2 linked regions of the Rubrivivax gelatinosus IL144 genome follow. Each later gene encodes a partner of the first gene's protein in a complex. Links are inferred from orthologs where the notes say so. Each region holds a gene or a part of one and is shown on either strand. Other genes may lie near its edges.

Region 1 (10,290 bases):
TCCCGCCGGCGATCAAGGTCGACGGCAAGGTGACCAAGGTCTCGCCGCAGCCGCTGACCGGCCAGCACACGCTGCAGCTGGCGCGCGCGGTGATGAACGACAAGCAGGCCGCCGAGTTCGAGCGCACCAAGGAGTGCAACTTCGCGATCAGCCCGCAGGGCGTGGGGCGCTTCCGCGTCAACGCCTTCATGCAGCAGGGCCAGGTCGGCCTGGTGCTGCGCACGATCCCGCAGACGCTGCCGACGATCGACACGCTGGGCCTGCCGGGCGTGCTCAAGGACATCGCGATGACCAAGCGCGGCCTGGTCATCTTCGTCGGCGCCACCGGCTCGGGCAAGAGCACCTCGCTGGCGGCGATGGTCGACTGGCGCAACGAGCACTCCTACGGCCACATCATCACCGTCGAGGACCCGATCGAGTTCGTGCACCCGCACAAGAACTGCATCGTCACGCAGCGCGAGGTCGGCGTCGACACCGACGGCTGGGAGCAGGCGCTGAAGAACACGCTGCGCCAGGCGCCCGACGTGATCCTGATGGGCGAGGTCCGCGACCGCGAGACGATGGAGCACGCGGTGGCCTTCGCCGAGACCGGTCACCTGTGCATGGCCACGCTGCACGCCAACAGCGCCAACCAGGCGCTGGACCGCATCATCAACTTCTTCCCCGAGGAGCGCCGCGGCCAGCTGCTGATGGACCTGTCGCTGAACCTCAAGGCCCTGGTCAGCCAGCGCCTGATGCCGCGCCAGGAAGGCCGCGGGCGCGTCGCGGCCGTCGAGATCATGCTCAACACGCCGCTCGTGTCGGACATGATCTTCAAGGGCGAGATCGGCGAGATCAAGGAGCTGATGAAGCGCTCGCGCGAGCTCGGCATGCAGACCTTCGACCAGTCGCTGTTCGACCTCTACGAAGCCAACGCGATCACCTACGAGGACGCGCTGCGCAACGCCGACTCGGTCAACGACCTGCGCCTGCAGATCAAGCTCAACAGCCAGCGCGCGCGCAGCCGCGACCTCTCCGCCGGCACGGAGAACATGCGCGTCATCTAAGGCCGGGCGGCAGAATCGGCGGTCCCCACCGCCAGACACCGCCCGCCGATGAGCAAGACCTACGACCCCGTTCCCGCCCGCTCCGTCGCCTTCATCGGCCTGGGCGTCATGGGCTACCCGATGGCCGGGCACCTCGCCCGCGCCGGCCACCGCGTCACCGTCTACAACCGCAGCGCCGCCAAGGCCCAGGCCTGGGTCGCCGAGTACGGCGGCGCCAGCCAGCCGACCCCGGCCGAAGCCGCGGCCGGCGCCGAGTTCGTCTTCTGCTGCGTCGGCAACGACGACGACCTGCGCGCCGTGACGCTGGGCGAGACCGGCGCCTTCGCCGGCATGGCGCCGGGCGCGGTCTTCGTCGACCACACGACGGCCTCGGCCGAAGTGGCTCGCGAACTACAGGCCACCGCCGAAGGGCGTGGCCTGCAGTTCGTCGACGCCCCGGTCTCCGGCGGCCAGGCCGGTGCCGTCAACGGCGTGCTGACCGTGATGTGCGGCGGCGACGAGGCCGCGTTCGAGTCCATGAAGCCGGTGGCGCTGGCCTTCGCACGCGCCGTCACGCGCATCGGCGACAGCGGTGCCGGCCAGCTGGCGAAGATGGTCAACCAGATCGCCATCGCCGGCCTGGTGCAGGGCCTGGCCGAAGCCATCGCCTTCGGCCAGCACGCCGGGCTGGACATGCCGCTGGTGCTCGACGTCATCGGCAAGGGCGCGGCGCAGAGCTGGCAGATGGACAACCGCGGCAAGACGATGGTCGAAGGCAAGTTCGACTTCGGCTTCGCCGTCGACTGGATGCGCAAGGACCTCGGCCTGGTGCTCGACGAGGCGCGCCGCAACGGCGCGCGCGTGCCGGTGACGGCGCTCGTCGACCAGTTCTACGCCGAGGTGCAGGCGCTGGGCGGACAGCGCTGGGACACGTCCAGCCTGATCCAGCGCCTGCGCTGAAGACGGGCGGCGGGCCGGCGGCCCGCCCGCTCGTTCAGCGGTTGCCGGAGGCCGGCTCCGAAGGCTGGGTGGCCTTCTGCAGGTTGGCGAGCTCGGCTTCGGAGATCACCTCGAAGACGCGCACGACGCGCTGCACGCCCGAGACCGAGCGCGCCAGGTCGGAGGCGCGCGTCGCCTCGCGTTCGGTGACGCGGCCCATCAGGTAGACCGTCGCGCGTTCGGTGACGACCTTGATCGCCGGCGCCTGCAGGTCCTTGGCGTCGACGAAGGTCGCCTTCACCTTGCTGGTGAGGATGAGGTCATTGGAACGCGAGCTCAGCGAGCTGTTGCCGGCCACCGCCAGCTCGTTGGCGACGCTGCGCACGTTCTCGACGCGGCGCACGGCGCGCTCGACACGCTGGCGGTCGTCCTCGGTCGGCACCTCGCCGGTCAGCAGCACCTGGCGGTTGTAGCTGGTGATGCTGACGTGGCCCAGCGTCGCCAGCTCGCGCACGGCGTTGCCGGCCTTGAGCTCGATGCCTTCGTCCTCGACCTGCGCACCCGAGGTGCGGCGGTCGATGACCATCATGCTGCCGCCGACCATCGCGCCGCCGACGATCAGCGGTGCGCAGGCCGACAGCGTCGTCGCGGCAGCCGCCGCAGCCAGGGCCAGCGCCAGCGGGCGCATCACGAGTCGGGTGTTCACGGTTCCTGTTCTCCCATCAGTTGGAGGTCGATCGCGTCGCACAGGCAGTGCAGCACGAGCAGTTGCAGCTCGAGTGCGCGGCCACCGCGGGCGTGCGGGAGCGCGACCTTGACGTCGGTTTCGGCGAGCTGCGCCGCGACGGCCGCGGCCGCCGCTCCGGTGCCGGCGCTCAGGCCCGCCACCGTCATGTCCTTGTCGTGCGCCGCGGCGATCGCCGCACGCGCCATGCGGCCGTCGCCGTCGGCCGGCTCGATCCAGAACAGCACGTCGCCGGGGTGGCCCAGCGCGAGGATCAGCTGTTCGGCGTCGGCGCCCAGCACCATCGCCGGCAGCGGCGGGCGTTCACGTTCGTAGCCGGCGACCAGACGCTGCGCGAAGTGCAGCGCCAGCGCGGAAGCGGCGCCGCCGCCGCCGATCATCAGCTTGCCGCCGGAGGTGATGGCCCCGACCAGAGCGCCGCAGGCCTCGGCGATCGGGCGCGACAGCGCCTCGGCGGTCTGGTACTTCAGGTCGGCGCTGTCGAAGAATTGCTGCTGGATCCGCTGCTCGAGCATAGGCGCGGGATGATAAGGCCCGGGTTTTTCACGACCCCGCCATCGGCGGGCTCAAGCGGCATCGAACGCCGCCTGAAGCCATTCAACGCGCCCATCGTCAATACAGACGACATCGAAGCGGCACGGCGGCAGCACGCGCCAGCGCAGCAGGTAGTGCTGCGCCGCATAGACGATGCGCGCGCGCTTGCTCGCGCCGATGCTGGCCGCGGCGCCGCCGAAGCCGCGGCTGCGCCTTGAACGCACCTCGACGAAGACCAGCGTGCCGTCGCCGTCGCGCAGGATCAGATCGACTTCGCCGCCGCGCGCGTGCGGGCCGCGGGCGACCCGATAATTGCGCTCCAGCAGCGTCAGGCCGCGCGCTTGCAGCCAGGCCAGCGCCCGAGACTCGGCGGCATCGCCGAGCGCCTTCGTCCCCTGCTCCGACGCGCCCTTGAACATCACGCCCTCCGCGCTGCTCGCCGCAGCCGATGCCGCCGCCGGCGGCCAGCAGTTCCCGCCCGGCGCACTCTACGTCGTCGCGACGCCGATCGGCAATCTCGCCGACATCACGCTGCGGGCGGTGCACGTGCTCGCCCGTGCCGACGCCGTCGCCTGCGAGGACACGCGCGTCGGCGCCCAGCTGCTGCGCCACCTGGGGCTGGACAAGCCGCTGGTCGCGCTGCACGCCCACAACGAACAAGGCGCCAGCGCGACGGTGCTGGCGCGGCTGGCGGCGGGCGAGTCGGTGGCCTACGTCAGCGACGCCGGCACGCCGGCGGTCAGCGACCCCGGCGCGGTGCTGGTGGCGCAGGCCGCGGCTGCCGGCCATCGGGTGATCCCGGTGCCCGGCGCGAGCAGCGCCGTCACCGCGCTCAGCGTAGCCGGCGACACCGTCGGCGCGGGCTTCCGTTTCGTCGGTTTCCTGCCTTCGCGCGGCGGCGAACGCCGCGACGCGCTCGCCGCCTGCCTGGGCGAGCGTTCGACGCAGGTGCTGTTTGAGGCCCCGCACCGCATCGAGGCGCTGGCTGCGGCGCTGGCCGAGGGCGCGCCCGAGCGCCGCGTGACGCTGTGCCGCGAGCTGACCAAGCAGTTCGAGACCGTGGCGACGATGGCCGCCGCCGAGCTACCAGGCTGGCTGGCCGCCGATGCGAACCGGGTGCGCGGGGAGTTCGTGCTGGTGCTGCACGCCCTGCCGGCCGTCGTGGCCGAAGGGCTGGCGCCGTCGGCGCTGCAGACGCTGGAGGTGTTGTTGCGCGAGCTGCCGTTGAAGCAGGCCGTCGCGCTGGCCGCCGAGATCAGCGGCGCGCCGCGCAACGCGCTGTACCAAGAGGCCTTGGCGCGGCGCGGCTGACGGCGCTTACTTGCCGGCCGGGGCGGCGGGGGCAGCCGGGGTCGCCGGCGTGGCGGGCGTCGCGGCGGCAGCCGGGGCGGCCTTCTTCGCCTTGTGCTTGGCCTTGTGCTTCACGGCGTGCTTGGCGGGCGCCGTCGCGGCGGTGTCGGCCGGAGCGGCGGGAGCAGCGGCCGGCGTGGCCGGCTGGGCGAACGCACCGGCGGCGGCGAGCGTCAGACCGGCAGCAGCGATCAGGGTGCGAATCGAGGTCATTCGGATATTTCCTTCGGGGTTTGGCGGTGGGTCACCATGACCCCCGCCTCCAGACAACGCGGGGCGCACGAAAGCTGCGCACATCACGAATGTCAACGCCCGGTAAAGAAGCGTGAAGCGCCATCACGCCGGCGGGGGCTCGGAGGCGACTCCTACAATCTGCGCCCCACCCGGAGGTGCCGATGATCACCCGCGAACCCACCCTCGAACGCCTGGCGATCGCGCAGTCGTCGCTGCTCGAACCCGCCGGCATCGGCGAGGCGCAACTCGCGCGGGCGCTGGCGACGATCGCCGAGCACCGCGTCGACGACGCCGACCTGTACTTCCAGAGCACGCGCCACGAAGGCTGGAGCCTGGAGGAAGGCATCGTCAAGGGCGGCAGCTTCAGCATCGACCAGGGCGTCGGCGTGCGTGCCGTCGCCGGCGAGAAGACCGCCTTCGCCTACAGCGACGACCTGTCCGAAGCCGCGCTGCTGGACGCCGCGCGCACCGTGCGCACGATCGCCGCCGCCGGCCAGAACAAGCGCGTCAAGCTGGCGCGCGCGCCGCGCATCGCCGCCAGCCGCGCGCTGTACGCGCCGATGGACCCGATCGCGACGCTGGACAGCACGCAGAAGGTGGCGCTGCTCGAACGTGTCGAGAAGCTCGCCCGCGCCAAGGACCCGCGCATCGTCCAGGTGATGGCCGGGCTGGCCGCCGAATACGACGTCGTCTTCGTCGCGCGCGCCGACGGCACGCGGGCCGCCGACGTGCGGCCGCTGGTGCGGCTGTCGGTCACCGTGATCGCCGAGCAGGACGGCCGCCGCGAGGTCGGCACCGGCGGCGGCGGCGGGCGTTTCGGCCTCGGCTACTTCCAGGACGCGGTCATCGAAGGCTACGTGCGCCAGGCCGTCGACGCGGCGCTGACCAACCTCGAGAGCCGGCCGGTGCCGGCCGGCGAGATGACCGTCGTGCTCGGCCCCGGCTGGCCCGGCGTGCTGCTGCACGAGGCCGTCGGCCACGGGCTCGAAGGCGACTTCAACCGCAAGGGCTCCAGCGCCTTCTCCGGCCGCCTGGGCCAGCGTGTCGCCGCCCCGGGCGTCACCGTGCTCGACGACGGCACCCTGCCCGACCGCCGCGGCTCGCTGAACGTCGACGACGAAGGCGTGGCATCGAAGCGCAACGTGCTGATCGAGGACGGCATCCTCGTCGGCTACATCCAGGACAGCCTGAACGCGCGCCTGATGGGCGTGAAGCCCACCGGCAACGGCCGGCGCGAAAGCTACGCCCACCTGCCGATGCCGCGCATGACCAACACCTACATGCTCGCCGGCGACAAGCCGCGCGAGGAGATCGTCGCGTCGATGAAGCGCGGCCTCTACGCCACCAACTTCGGCGGCGGCCAGGTCGACATCACGAGCGGCAAGTTCGTGTTCTCGGCCAGCGAGGCCTTCTGGGTCGAGAAGGGCAAGATCCAGTACCCGGTCAAGGGCGCGACGATCATCGGCAGCGGCCCGGATGCGCTCAAGCGCGTCAGCATGATCGGCAACGACCTGGAGCTCGACACCGGCGTCGGCACCTGCGGCAAGGAAGGCCAGAGCGTGCCGGTGGGCGTCGGCCAGCCGACGCTGCGCATCGAGCGCCTGACCGTCGGAGGAACCGCCTGATGGCCGCCGTCGAATACGCCGACATCGAGGCCGCCGCCGGCCGCCTGGCCGGCCACGTGCTGGACACGCCCTGCGTCGAGAGCCGCACCATCGGCCAGATCCTCGGCGCCCAGGTCTTCCTGAAGTTCGAGAACCTGCAGTTCACGGCCTCGTTCAAGGAGCGCGGCGCGCTGAACAAGCTCTGCGCGCTGGTGCAGCAAGGCGTGGCCGGCGTCGTCGCCGCCTCGGCCGGCAACCACGCCCAGGGCGTCGCCCACCACGCCCAGCGTCTGGGGCTGCGCGCGGTCATCGTGATGCCGGTGCACACGCCGACGGTGAAGGTCGAGCGCACGCGCGGCTTCGGCGCGGAAGTCGTGCTGCACGGCGAGACCTTCGACGAGGCGCGCGACCGGGCGCTCGAGATCGCCGCCGAGCAGCGCCTGGAGTTCGTGCACCCCTTCGACGACCCGCTGGTCATCGCCGGCCAGGGCACGATCGGCCTGGAGATGCTGCGCGCCCAGCCCGAGCTGGACACGCTGGTCATCGCCGTCGGCGGCGGCGGGCTGATCAGCGGCATCGCCACCGCGGTGCGCGCGGTGCGCCCGGACATCCGCATCGTCGGCGTGCAGACGGCGCGTTTCCCGGCGATGGTCAACGCCGTCAAGGGCACCCAGCACCCGCAGGGGCTGACGACGATCGCCGAAGGCATCGCCGTCGGCCAGCCGGGCGAGATCACGCGCGCGCTGATCACCGAGCGTGTCGACGACCTGGTGCTGGTCGACGAAGGCGACATCGAGCAGGCCATCGTGATGCTGCTCGAGATCGAGAAGACGCTGGTCGAAGGCGCCGGCGCGGCCGGCCTGGCGGCGCTGCTGAAGGAACCCGAGCGCTACGCCGGGCGCAAGGTCGGCCTCGTGCTCTGCGGCGGCAACATCGACCCGATGCTGCTGTCGGCGATCATCGGCCGCGGCATGGTGCGCGCCGGGCGGCTGGCGCGCATCCGCGTCGGCGCACGCGACACGCCCGGCGTGCTGGCGCGCATCACGACGGTGGTGGCGCAGGCCGGCGCCAACATCGACGAGGTCCACCACCAGCGGGCGTTCTCGACGCTGTCGGCGCAGAACGTCGAGGTCGAACTGGTGCTGCAGACGCGCAACCCGCGCCACGTCGCCGACGTCGTGCAGGCGCTGCAGGCCGCCGGTTTCGGCGCCCAGGCCTACTGATCGCGTCAGCCTGGCGTCCGTTCGAGCGTGCTACATTCGACCCCGATGCGTCCCGCCGCCTATTTCTTTGCCTTCTTTTGGTTCTCGCCCCGTCCGGCGGCTGGAGAGGCAAACGCGTAGACGAACGCACCCGAACCCAGAAAGACCGCCGGAACCCCCGGCGGTTTTTTTTCGCCCGTCCCCGACCACAGGAAGCCCCGTCATGAGCCCGAAATCCGCCGCAGCGACCGAGAGCCGCTACGCGCTGAGCGAGAAGACCAGCCAGACCGACGACCAGCGCATCCGCGACGTCACGCCGCTGCCGCCGCCGGACCACCTGATCCGCTTCTTCCCCATCGCCGGCACGCCGGTCGAGACGCTGGTGTCGGGCACACGGCAGAAGATCCGCCAGATCATGCACGGCGAGGACGATCGCTTGCTGGTCATCATCGGCCCGTGCTCGATCCACGACCCGGCCGCGGCCGTGGAGTACGCCCGCCGCCTGCACGCCGAACGCGAGCGCCACGCCGCCGACCTCGAGATCGTGATGCGCGTGTATTTCGAGAAGCCGCGCACCACGGTCGGCTGGAAGGGCCTGATCAACGACCCCTACCTCGACCAGAGCTACCGCATCGACGAAGGCCTGCGCATCGCGCGCCAGCTGCTCGTCGACATCAACCGCGAAGGCGTGCCGGCGGCCAGCGAGTTCCTCGACGTCATCTCGCCGCAGTACATCGGCGACCTGATCGCCTGGGGCGCGATCGGCGCACGCACGACGGAGAGCCAGGTGCACCGCGAGCTGGCCTCCGGACTGTCGGCGCCGGTGGGATTCAAGAACGGCACCGACGGCAACATCAAGATCGCGACCGACGCGATCCAGGCCGCCGCGCGCCCGCACCACTTCCTGTCGGTGCACAAGAACGGCCAGGTGGCGATCGTCGAGACGCGCGGCAACAAGGACTGCCACGTCATCCTGCGCGGCGGCAAGACGCCGAACTACGACGCCGCCAGCGTCGCCGCGGCCTGCGCCGAGATCGAGGCGACCAAGCTGCCGTGCCGGCTGATGATCGACGCCAGCCACGCCAACAGCAGCAAGCAGCACCAGCGCCAGATCGACGTCATGCGCGACGTCGGCGGCCAGATCGCCGCCGGCAACCGCTGCATCTTCGGCGTGATGGTCGAGAGCCACCTCAAGCCCGGCGCGCAGAAGTTCAGCGCCGGCAAGGACCCGGCCTCGCGCCTGGAGTACGGCGTCAGCATCACCGACGCCTGCATCGGCTGGGACGACTCGGTCGGCGTGCTCGACGGCCTGGCGGCCGCCGTGCGTGCGCGCCGCGAACAACGCCGGCAGGCCGCCTGACGAGCCGGCGGGCGCCCGGTTTGCCCGGGCGCGGCCTCCCGCCCAGGAGACGCCGTGAACCGCCCGCCCCGACTCGTTCGCACGCTCGCCGCGCTGATGCTGGCGCCGCCGCTGATGGCGCAGACGGCGCCCGACGCCCCGGTCGACCCGGTGCGCGCCGCCTTCGACCGTGCCGACACCGACCACGACGGCCGCCTGTCGCGCGCCGAAGCCGCCAAGCTGCCGACTGTCGGGCCGAAGTTCGAGCAGTACGACGAGAACCGCGACGGCTACCTGAGCTTCGAGGAGTACCGCACCGGCTTCCCGGTGGCGCCGGCGGGCACGACGGCCGGCGCTTGACGACTCCTAGAATGCCTGCCCCAGGATGACGCCGCGGCGCGCCGCGCGCGAGGAGTCGAATCGATCGTGAGCGCTGTCCCCCACGATGCCGCCACCGAGGCGCCGCGCCGCCCGCTGCCCGAGACGCTGCTGGCCGCGCTGCGCACGCGTTTCGGCGAACGCTGCAGCACCGCCGAGGCGGTGCGCCTGCAGCACGGCCGCGACGAGTCGCCCTTCCCCGTCACGCCGCCGGACGCCGTCGTCTTCTGCGAGAGCAGCGAGGAGGTCGCCTTCGTCGTTCGCCTGGCCGGCGAACACCGCGTGCCGCTGATCCCCTACGGCACCGGCTCGTCGCTCGAAGGCCATCTGCTCGCCGTGCAGGGCGGCCTCAGCGTCGACGTCTCGCGTTTGACGCGCGTGCTGCGCATCGACGCCGACGACCTGACGGCCACCGTCGAGGCCGGCGTCACGCGCGAACAGCTCAACGCCGAGCTGGGCCTGTTCTTCCCGGTCGACCCGGGCGCCAACGCGTCGATCGGCGGCATGGCCGCCACGCGCGCCAGCGGCACGAACGCGGTGCGCTACGGCACGATGCGCGAGAACGTGCTGGCGCTGACCGTCGTCACCGGCACAGGCGAAGTCGTGCGCACCGGCACGCGCGCACGCAAGTCGGCCGCCGGCTACGACCTGACGCGGCTCTTCGTCGGCAGCGAGGGCACGCTGGGCGTGATGACCGAGCTGACGGTGCGGCTGTATCCGCTGCCCGAGGCGGTCAGCGCCGCGGTCTGCCACTTCCCCGACGTCGCCTCGGCGGTGCGCACGACCATCCAGACCATCCAGCTCGGCGTGCCGATCGCACGCTGCGAGTTGCTGGACGTCAACGCGGTGCGTGCGGTGAACCGCCAGTCGGGGCTGGGCCTGCGCGAGGCGCCGATGCTGCTGATGGAGTTCCACGGCAGCCCGGCGGGCGTGCAGGAGC
Region 2 (10,269 bases), 1.5 Mb from region 1 along the record:
CGCCTTCTGGGCGCGGCGCGAGCCGGCTTTCGTGAGCACGGCGACGCTGAGCCCGGCATTGCAGCGACTGCTGGACGTGCGCTGGAGCGTCGGCGTGCGCAACAGCGGCCACACGGTCGCCAAGATGCTCAACCCCTGCAGCGGTGCACGCGTGCTGCGGCTGGCCAGCTTCACCCACCCGGAGTTCGGCGCGCTGATGGGCGCCTGGGCGCAGCGCGAGCGCATCGACGCGATGCTGCTGCGCGGCACCGAAGGCGAGGTCGCCGCCGACCCGCGCCGCCAGCCGCGAATGGAGACCTGGATCGGCGGCCAGTTGCGCAGCGAGTGGTCGATGCCGGCGCACGAAGGCGTCGTCACCGAGCTGCCGGTGCTGCCGCGCGAGATCGACGCGGCGACGACGGCGCTCTACATCCAGTCGGTGTTGAGCGGCGAGAAACCCGCGCCGGCACCGCTGACGCGCCAGGTGCAGTGCATCCTCGGCGCGCTCGAGGAAATGGAGGCGCCGCTGGCCGTCTGCGAGGCCGCCGGCGCTGCGGTCTGAGCGGCCTGGGGCCGCCGCGCTTGGCAAGCCCGGCAGGAACCGGTTAGAATCGCGCGCTTTGCTGGCAAACACCTAGCGTGTCGATCTCGGGCCGCCTGGGCCAGCCCAGAACCGCCGAGACACCGAGCGCACACACCACACGGGATCCCTGCTTACATGACCACCATCCGCGTCAAAGAGAACGAGCCGTTCGACGTTGCCCTGCGCCGCTTCAAGCGCACCATCGAAAAGATCGGTCTGCTGACCGAACTGCGTGCGCGCGAGTTCTACGAGAAGCCCACGGCCGAGCGCAAGCGCAAGAAGGCCGCCGCGGTGAAGCGTCATTTCAAGCGCGTGCGCAGCATGCAGCTGCCGAAGAAGCTCTACTAAGAGCTTCGGCCGCGCGCCACACCGAACAGCCCGCGCGGGACGCCGCTGCGGGCTTTTCCTTTTTGTCAGACGAAAGACGAAGACATGAGCCTGAAGGAACGGATCAGCGAAGACATGAAGGCCGCGATGCGGGCCAAGGACAGCGCGAAGCTTTCGACGATCCGCATGCTGCAGGCGGCGATCAAGCAGCGCGAGGTCGACGAGCGCGTGACGCTGGACGACGCGGCGGTCATCGCCATCGTCGACAAGCTGATCAAGCAGCGCAAGGACTCGGTCGTCGCCTTCGAGCAAGGCGGCCGCCCCGACCTCGTGGCCAAGGAAAGCGCCGAGATCACGGTGCTCGAAGCCTACGTGCCGCAACGCCTGTCGGCCGAGCAGATCGCCGCCGAGATCGCGGCGCTGGTGGCCGAACTCGGCGCCGCCGGCCCGGGTGACATGGGCCGCGTGATGGGCGCTGCCAAGACCCGGCTCGCGGGGAAGGCGGAAATGGCGCTGGTCTCCGCCGCGGTCAAGCAGGCTCTGGCAAAGTAAGGGGCATGAACGCCCCAGCCCTGCGCGCGATCGCCCCAGACGTCTACGTCGCTCCCCAACTCAGTCCGGAAGCGATGGCCGAGGCGGCCAGCGCCGGGTTCAGGAGCGTCATCAACAACCGGCCCGACCACGAACACGGGCCCGGTCAACCCAGCAGCGCGGAGATCGAGACCGCGGCCCGCGCGGCGGGGTTGGAGTACCGGCACCTGCCGGTCGACGGCGGCTACCAGTCGCCCGAAGAGATCGCCGCCTGCGCCGCGCTGCTGCGCGAGCTGCCACGGCCTCTGCTGATGTTCTGCCGCTCCGGCAGCCGGTCGGCACGGCTGTACCAGCTGGCCACGGCCCTCTGAGCCTGGCCACGCCGGCGCACGCCCGGCATCACGAGACGACGTCCGGCCCACCGGACGCAAGCGGCGGCCAGCGGCCGCCACTGGAGACGACGTGTCCGCCCTACTCCGCCTGTCCCGGCTGATCGACGCGCTCAACGAGTTCGTCGGCCGCCACCTCGCCTGGCTCGTGCTGGCGATGGTGCTGATCAGCGCGACCAACGCCGTCGCACGCAAGGTCTTCGCCGCCAGCTCGAACGCCTTTCTCGAGATCCAGTGGTACCTGTTCGCCGCCGTGTTCCTGCTCGCCGCGGGCTACACGCTGCTGCGCCAGGAGCACGTGCGCATCGACGTCGTGCTCGGTCGCTTCACGCGCCGCACCCAGGTCGTCGTCGAGTCGGTGTGCATCCTGCTCTTTCTGATGCCCTTCGGCTTTCTCGTCATCGACCTGGTGCTGCCGCTGGTCGTCAAGGCCTACGAGACCCAGGAGATGTCGTCCAACGCCGGCGGCCTGATCCGCTGGCCGGTCTACGCGCTGGTGCCGGCCGGCTTCTCGCTGCTGATGCTGCAAGGCATCTCCGAGCTCATCAAACGCATCGCCTTCCTGCGCGGCCAGGCGCCCGACCCGGGGCGGCGCGGCAAGGACAAGAGCGACGAGGAGGAACTCGCCGCCTTCCTCCGTGAACAGGCCGAGGGGGCGAAGAAGTGATCGAGTTCATCTCGGCCAACATGGCCCCGATCATGTTCGCCGGCCTGGTGCTGTTCCTGCTGGTCGGCTACTCGGTCGCGTTCTCGCTCGCCGCCTGCGGCCTGGTCTTCGGCTTCATCGGCATCGAGCTGGGCCTGCTGCCGCCGTCGCTGATGCAGGCGCTGCCGCTGCGCATCTTCGGGATCCTGCAGAACGACACGCTGCTGGCGGTGCCCTTCTTCACCTTCATGGGCCTGATCCTCGAGCGCTCGGGCATGGCCGAGGACCTGCTCGACACCATCGGCCAGCTCTTCGGCCCGGTGCGCGGCGGGCTCGCGTTCGCGGTGATCTTCGTCGGCGCGATGCTGGCGGCGACCACCGGCGTCGTCGCCGCCTCGGTGATCTCGATGGGCCTGATCTCGCTGCCGATCATGCTGCGCTACGGCTACGACCGGCGCGTGGCCAGCGGCGTCATCGCCGCCTCGGGCACGCTGGCACAGATCATTCCGCCGTCGCTGGTGCTGATCATCATGGCCGACCAGCTCGGCCGCAGCGTCGGCGACATGTACAAGGGCGCGTTCATCCCCGGCTTCGTGCTCACCGGGCTGTACGTGCTCTACGTCATCGGCGTGGCCTTCCTGCGCCCGGCCTGGGTGCCGGCGCTGCCGGCCGAGGCGCGCACGATCCGCGAGGACGACGGCAGCTCCGGGCTGCGCTCGCTGGGCGTGCTGACGCTGGTCTCGCTGGCCGCCGCGATCGCCTTCGCCAAGACCCGGCCCGACGAGATGCCGACCGACGAGCTGATCGTGCTGTCGATGTCGGTGGGCGTCGGCATCGCCTTCGCGCTCTCGGTGCTCAACCACGTCGCGCGGGCACGGCTGCTGTCGCGCATGGCCGAGCGCGTGACCTTCGTGCTGATCCCGCCGCTGGCGCTGATCTTCCTGGTGCTGGGCACGATCTTCCTGGGCATCGCGACGCCGACCGAAGGCGGCGCGATGGGCGCCGTCGGCGCGCTGGCGATGGCCGTCGGGCGCCGGCGCCTGTCGCTGCCACTGCTGCGCCAGGCGATGGACACGACGATGAAGCTGTCGTGCTTCGTGATGTTCATCCTGATCGGCTCGACGGTCTTCAGCCTGACCTTCCAGGGCGTCGAAGGGCCGAAGTGGGTGGAGCACCTGCTGACCGGCCTGCCCGGCGGCCAGGTCGGCTTCCTGATCGCGGTGAACGTGCTGATCTTCGTGCTCGCGTTCTTCCTCGACTACTTCGAGCTCGCGTTCATCGTCGTGCCGCTGCTGGCGCCGGTGGCCGACAAGCTGGGCATCGACCTCGTCTGGCTGGGCGTGCTGCTGGCGATCAACATGCAGACCTCGTTCATGCACCCGCCGTTCGGCTTCGCGCTGTTCTACCTGCGCAGCGTGGCGCCGGCCGAGGACTACGTCGATCGCCCGACCGGGCGGCGCATCGGGCGAGTGACGACCGGGCAGATCTACCGCGGCGCGATCCCGTTCGTGATCATCCAGATCATCATGGTCGCGCTGGTCATCGCCTTCCCGAACCTGGTCTCGGGCGGGCTGGACAAGAAGGCCGCGCTGGACACCAGCAACATCGTCATCGAGGCCCAGCCGCCGGCGGAGAACCGCGACGACAGCACCGAGAACCTGGACGATCTGTTCGGCACGCCGGCCAGCGCGCCCGGCAAGTAGGTCACCGGGCCGCCCAAGCAAAAGGCCCGCCGTGTCGCCACGGCGGGCCTTTCTCGTTGCGCTGCGGGCCGCTTGGGTGCGGCCGCGCGGCCTCAGATCTTCTGCGCCTGCATGTAGCTGTCGAAGCCGGCTTCGGCGAAACGCCACCACAGGTTCTGCTCGCTGCGGAACTTGGAGTAGTCGGTGTAGACCTTCTTCCACGCCGGGTTCTTGGTCGACAGCTCGGCGTACAGGCCCATCGCCTGCTTGAAGGCCTCGTCCATCGCGTCCTTCGGGAAGCGGAACAGCTTGGTGCCGCCGGCCACCAGCTGGCGCAGCGCGTTCGGGTTGCGCGCGTCGTACTTGGCCTGCATGTCGACGTGGGCCTCGGAGGCCGCCGCCTGCACCATCGCCTTGTACTCGGCCGACAGGCCGGCGAAGGCCTTGCTGTTGATGAAGAAGTCCAGCTGCGGGCCGCCTTCCCACCAGGCCGGGTAGGCGTAGTGCGGCGCCACCTTGTTGAAGCCCAGCTTCAGGTCGTCGTAGGGGCCGACCCACTCGGCGGCGTCGATCGTGCCCTTTTCCAGCGCCTGGTAGATCTCGGCGCCGGGCAGCGCCTGCACGACCACACCCAGGCGCTCCATCACCTGGCCGGTGACGCCGACGGTTCGAAAGCGCAGGCCCTTCATGTCGGCCAGCTTGGTGATCGGCTTGCGGAACCAGCCGCCCATCTGCGCGCCGGTGTTGCCGCCGGGGAAGTTGACGATGTTGTACGCGGCGTAGAACTCGCGCATCAGCGTCAGGCCGTTGCCTTCGTACATCCAGGCCGTCATCTGGCGCGAGTTCAGGCCGAAGGGGATCGCCGTGCCCAGCGCGAAGGTGATGTCCTTGCCGACGAAGTAGTACGGCGCCGTGTGCGCCATCTCGACGGTGCCGTTCTGCACGCCGTCGACGACGCCGAACGGCGGCATCAGCTCGCCGCCGGCGTGCACCGAGATCTGGAACTTGCCGCCCGACATCTCGCCGACACGCTTGGCGAACAGTTCGGCCGCACCGAAGATGGTGTCGAGCGACTTCGGAAAGCTCGACGCCAGGCGCCAGCGGATGTTGGCCTGCGCATGCACGATGGCCGGCGCGCTGCCGGCGGCGAGCACGCCGGCCAGGCCGGCGCCTCGGACGAAGGAACGACGTTCCATGAAGCTGTCTCCTGATCCCGAGAACGCTGAAGGGTTCGGGTGCGCAGGATTCTAGGCAGCGCCCCCCAGGGCCTCCGGGGGGTTTTCCCGTTCAGGGGGGCGGCGCTGGCGCGCCGCAACAACGTCAGGCGCCCGCCAGCTTCATGCGCTCGATCAGCACCGAGCCGACGGCCTTGCTGCCCTGCACGTAGACGTCCGAGCCGATCGCGGCGATGCCGGCCAGCATCTCGCGCAGGTTGCCGGCGATCGTCACCTCGTGCACCGGGAAGGCGATGCGGCCGTCCTCGACCCAGTAGCCGGCGGCACCACGCGAGTAGTCGCCGGTGACGTAGTTCAGGCCCTGGCCCATCAGCTCGGTGACGAAGAGGCCGCGGCCCAGGCGGCGCAGCATCGCGTCGAGGTCGTCGCCCGGCTGCGTCAGCCGGCTGGTCATCGCCAGGTTGTGCGAGCCGCCGGCGTTACCGGTGGTGCGCAGGCCCAGCTTGCGTGCCGAGTAGCTCGACAGGAAGTAGCCCTGCACGACGCCGGCGTCGACGACGCGGCGGCCCGAGGTGCGCACGCCTTCGTCGTCGAAGGGCGCGCTGCCCTTGCCTTTGGCGGCGTGCGGGTCCTCGACGATGTCGACGTGCGCCGGCAGCACCTTCTCGCCCAGGCAGCCGTGCAGGAAGCTGGCCTTGCGGTACAGCGCGCCGCCCGAGGTCGCCTGCACGTAGGCGCCCAGCAGCCCGGCCGCGACGGTCGACTCGAACAGCACCGGCACCTCGGCGGTGGCGACGCGGCGCGACTTGAGCCGCGACAGCGCGCGTTCGGCGGCGTAGCGGCCGACGGCCTCGGGCGAGGCCAGCTCGCTGGCGTCGCGCATCGAGCTGTACCAGGCGTCGCGCTGCATGTCGTGGCGGCGGCCGGGCAGCGAGGCGATCGGCGCCACCGACAGGTAGTGGCGCGAGCTGGCGTAGCCGCCGCGGAAGCCGCGCGTGTTGCCGGCCCAGAAGTGCGACTGCTGCGCCGAGACGCCGGCGCCTTCGGAATTGGTGATGCGGCGGTCGACGGCGAAGGCCGCAGCCTCGCAGCGCCGCGCCAGCTCGGCGGCGCCGGCGGCGTCGATCGCCCAGGGATGGAACAGGTCCAGGTCGCGCGCGGCCTCTTCGGCCGTGGCCAGGTCCTGCTCGTCGGGCAGACCGGCCACCGGGTCTTCGGCGGTGAAGCGCGCGATGTCGTAGGCCGCCTGCACGGTGCGTTGGATCGCCGCGGGCGAGAAGTCCGAGGTGCTGGCGTTGCCGCGGCGGTGGCCGAGGTAGATGCTGACACCCAGCGACTTGTCCTGGTTGCGCTCGACGTTCTCGAGCTCGCCCTTGCGCACCGAGACCGACAGGCCGACGCCTTCGGAGACCTCGACGCCGGCGTCGCTGGCGCCGAGCTTCTTCGCCCGGGAGAGAACGTCGTCGACGATCTGCTGGAACTGTTCGCGGCGGTAGGCGAAGCCGGGGGCGCTGGAGGTCGTCATCGTGGGGAGGAACGGGCCGGAACCGGCTCGGAAGTGCGAGAAAGGGGCGCCCGACTATGATACCGGCCCGCTTCCAAGACCCTGACCGCGATGACCCGACGCGCAGCCCCGCACCGCGGCCTCGAACTCCCCTACGGCGGCGGCAACGACGCCGACGACGACGATCGCCCCAGCAAGACCCAGCTCAAGCAGAAGTCGCACGACCTGCAGGCGCTGGGCGTCGAACTCGCGGCGCTGTCCGACGAGCGCCTGGCCGCCACCGAGATGCCCGAGGCCTTGCGCGACGCGATCGAGGAATACCGCCGCACGCGCTCGCACGAAGGCCGGCGCCGCCAGATGCAGTACGTCGGCAAGCTGATGCGCTCGGCCGACGAAGCCGTGCTGCGCGAGGCCGTCGCCGCCGCCGCGCTGGGCTCGGCGCGCGAGACGCTGAAGCTGCACGAGGTCGAACGCTGGCGCAGCGAGCTGATCGCCGACGACAGCGCCGTCGAGCGCTGGGTGCAGGCCCATCCCGAGACCGACGTGCAGCGCCTGCGCAGCCTGGTGCGCGCCGCGCGCCGCGACGCCGCCGCCAGCGTCGAGCAGCGCCAGACGAAGAACTTCCGCGAGCTGTTCCAGTTCCTCAAGCCCTTCATCGGGGACGCGGTGTGAGCGCGCTCGACCCCGTGCGCATCGGCCTGGTCTCGATCAGCGACCGGGCTTCGTCCGGCGTCTACGAGGACAAGGGCCTGCCGGCGCTGCGCGCCTGGCTGTCGGCGGCGCTGCGCAACCCGGTCGAATGGGAGGAACGGCTGATCCCCGACGAACGGCCGCTGATCGCCGCGACGCTGCGTGAACTGGTCGACGAGCGCGGCTGCGCCTTGGTGCTGACCACCGGCGGCACCGGCCCGGCGCCGCGCGACGTGACGCCCGAGGCGACACGCGACGTCGCCGAACGCGAGCTGCCGGGCTTCGGCGAGCAGATGCGCCAGATCAGCCTGGCCTTCGTGCCGACGGCGATCCTGTCGCGCCAGACGGCGGTGGTGCGTGGCCAGGCGCTGATCCTCAACCTGCCCGGCCAGCCCAAGGCCATCGCCGAGACGCTGGAAGGCCTGCCGCAGGCGACACCGCCGGTGCGCGGCATCTTCTCCGCGGTGCCCTACTGCATCGACCTGATCGGCGGGCCGTACCTGGAGACCGACCCGGCGCGCTGCGCCGCGTTCAGACCGAAGTCCGCACAGCGGCCGGCCTCGGCCTGAATCACTTCACGAGGCGGTTCAGGCGGTCGGCGTCGAAACGCTCGGTCGTGTGCGCGTCCTGCGGCACGCAGTCGGCGGCCGGCAGTTCGCGCGAACGGGCGGCCAGCTTCTCGATCGCCTGCCACAGCAGCGCGATCTGGTGCTCGTGGCCCGAGGCGCTGTCGATCAGGCCCTTCATCGCCAGCGACACCGGGTCGTCGCCCTGCGTGACGCCGTAGGCCGAGAAGCCCAGGCGCGCGGCACGTTCCTCGCGCTCGGCGTCGGCGTGCTTGACTACGATGCGCGCCGGGATGCCGACCGCGGTGGCGCCCGGCGGCACCGGCTGCAGCAGCACGGCGTTGGAGCCGACACGCGCGCCGTCGCCGACGGTGAAGCCGCCCAGCACCTTGGCACCGGCGGCGACGATGACGCCGCGGCCCAGCGTCGGGTGGCGCTTGGCGCCACGCTCCAGCGAGGTGCCGCCCAGCGTCACGCCGTGGTAGAGCGTGCACTCGTCGCCGACCTCGGCCGTTTCGCCGATCACCAGGCCCATGCCGTGGTCGATGAAGACGCGGCGGCCGATCGTCGCGCCGGGGTGGATCTCGATGCCGGTGGCCCAGCGCGAGACGTGCGAGATGAAACGCGCCAGCCAGCGGAAACCATGCAGCCAGCACCAGTGCGCGCGCCGGTGCATCACCAGCGCATGCAGGCCCGGATAACAGGTCAGCACCTCCCACGTCGAACGGGCGGCGGGATCGCGCTCGCGGATGCAGGCGATGTCCTCTCGCAGACGGGCGAACATGAGGGTGGGCTCCGGGGGGAATCAGTCGCGTTTCAGTGTAGCCGCACGTGCGATTCCTCGCAGGATCTGCACTTCTTCATGCGTCAAACGCATACGGTTGGCCAGCTGGTTGAGCCGCGGCATCAGCTTCTTCGGTGCCTCGGGGTCGAGGAAACCGATCTCGACCAGCGTGCGCTGCCAGTGCTCGAGCACGCCCTGCACCGCCGCGGCATCGGCCAGGCGCGGGTCGGCGGTGCGTGCGACGACCGGGAAACCGCCCTGCGCCTGGCGCCAGTCGTAGGCCAGGATCTGCACCGCCTGGGCCAGGTTCAGCGAGCCGTAGTCGGGGTGCGTCGGGATCGAGAGGCAGACGTGGCAGCGGTAGACGTCGTCGTTGGCGAGCCCCGTGCGCTCGGGGCCGAAGACGAAGGCCACGCGGTCGTCGCCGCGTGCGGCCAGCTCGGCGAAGTGCGGGCGTGGGGCCGCCGTCGGCGGGCCGAAGTCGCGCGGCGTCATCGCCGTCGCGCAGGCGTGCGTCACGCCGTCCAGCGCCTCCGCCAGCGTGGCGACGACACGCGCGCCGGCGAGCACGTCGGTGGCGCCGCTGGCCATCGCCAGCGTCTCCTCGCGCTGCAGCACGTCGGCCCAGCGCGGGCGAACCAGCACAAGATCCGTGAAGCCCATCACCTTCATCGCACGCGCAGCGGCGCCGACGTTGCCGGCATGGCTGGTTTCCACGAGAACGAATCGGGTCGGGTCGGTCATCGCCGTTAAAATGCCGGGTTGCACACGCTGCGGGGCGCGCATTGTCGCCGCCCCGGGCGCGCACCGCTCTTTCATCCCGCCCCGCCCCCACTCCCCTACGAACAGGCCCTGCCCATGTCGACCGCGATCCATCCCATGCTCAACATCGCCGTGAAGGCGGCCCGCGCGGCAGGTTCCATCATCAACCGGGCGGCGCTGGATCTGGACGTGCTGAAGGTCGGCAGCAAGGGCCCCAACGACTTCGTCACCGAGGTCGACCGCGCGGCCGAGCAGGCCATCATCGACACGCTGCTGGACGCCTACCCGGGCCACGGCATCCTGGCCGAGGAGTCGGGCCGCGAACACGGCTCGCGCGACAGCGAGTTCGTCTGGATCATCGACCCGCTGGACGGCACGACCAACTTCCTGCACGGCTTCCCGGTCTACGCGGTGTCGATCGCGTTGGCCCACCGCGGCGTGGTGCAGCAGGCCGTCGTCTACGACCCGACGCGCAACGACCTCTTCTACGCCTCGCGCGGCCGCGGCGCCTTCCTCAACGACCGTCGTCTGCGGGTCTCCAAGCGCACGCGGCTGTCGGACTCGCTCGTCGGCACCGGCTTCCCGTTCCGCAAGGGCGACAACTTCAAGCGCTACGTGAAGATGTTCGAGGAGGTGATGCAGAGCTGCGCC

What was found.
Region 2: the proteins of tldD (region 1) and pmbA are in contact, whole or in part, in a solved structure (PDB 5NJ9), measured with the Escherichia coli proteins. The link is inferred for Rubrivivax gelatinosus IL144 from one-to-one orthologs.

Annotation. Positions count from the first base shown.
Region 1 is NC_017075.1:70,158-80,447, reverse strand. The notes cover bases 4,396-7,220. They hold tldD (metalloprotease TldD), read left to right. Parts: upstream 4,396-4,988; coding sequence 4,989-6,452; downstream 6,453-7,220. Other genes in these bases: RGE_RS00335 (threonine ammonia-lyase), read left to right, coding at 6,452-7,220; RGE_RS00345 (hypothetical protein), read right to left, coding at 4,561-4,806; rsmI (16S rRNA (cytidine(1402)-2'-O)-methyltransferase), read left to right, coding at 4,396-4,554. In the rest of the region: RGE_RS00375 (PilT/PilU family type 4a pilus ATPase), read left to right, coding at 1-1,046; RGE_RS00370 (NAD(P)-dependent oxidoreductase), read left to right, coding at 1,095-1,985; RGE_RS00365 (BON domain-containing protein), read right to left, coding at 2,020-2,652; RGE_RS00360 (SIS domain-containing protein), read right to left, coding at 2,667-3,224; RGE_RS00355 (YraN family protein), read right to left, coding at 3,276-3,662; more of rsmI, read left to right, coding at 3,655-4,395; more of RGE_RS00335, read left to right, coding at 7,221-7,654; RGE_RS00330 (3-deoxy-7-phosphoheptulonate synthase), read left to right, coding at 7,857-8,993; RGE_RS00325 (EF-hand domain-containing protein), read left to right, coding at 9,048-9,332; RGE_RS00320 (FAD-binding oxidoreductase), read left to right, coding at 9,399-10,290. UniProt on the Escherichia coli protein: Metalloprotease involved in CcdA degradation. Suppresses the inhibitory activity of the carbon storage regulator (CsrA).
Region 2 is NC_017075.1:1,561,393-1,571,661, reverse strand. Bases 4,648-7,451 are described here. They hold pmbA (metalloprotease PmbA), read right to left. Parts: upstream 6,838-7,451; coding sequence 5,458-6,837; downstream 4,648-5,457. Other genes in these bases: yjgA (ribosome biogenesis factor YjgA), read left to right, coding at 6,928-7,451; RGE_RS07480 (TRAP transporter substrate-binding protein), read right to left, coding at 4,648-5,333. Also shown: DNA-binding protein YbiB, read left to right, coding at 1-541; rpsU (30S ribosomal protein S21), read left to right, coding at 698-910; RGE_RS07500 (GatB/YqeY domain-containing protein), read left to right, coding at 995-1,441; RGE_RS07495 (TIGR01244 family sulfur transferase), read left to right, coding at 1,447-1,791; RGE_RS07490 (TRAP transporter small permease subunit), read left to right, coding at 1,883-2,476; RGE_RS07485 (TRAP transporter large permease), read left to right, coding at 2,476-4,158; more of RGE_RS07480, read right to left, coding at 4,251-4,647; more of yjgA, read left to right, coding at 7,452-7,488; mog (molybdopterin adenylyltransferase), read left to right, coding at 7,485-8,075; cysE (serine O-acetyltransferase), read right to left, coding at 8,077-8,856; RGE_RS07455 (RNA methyltransferase), read right to left, coding at 8,878-9,600; RGE_RS07450 (inositol monophosphatase family protein), read left to right, coding at 9,715-10,269.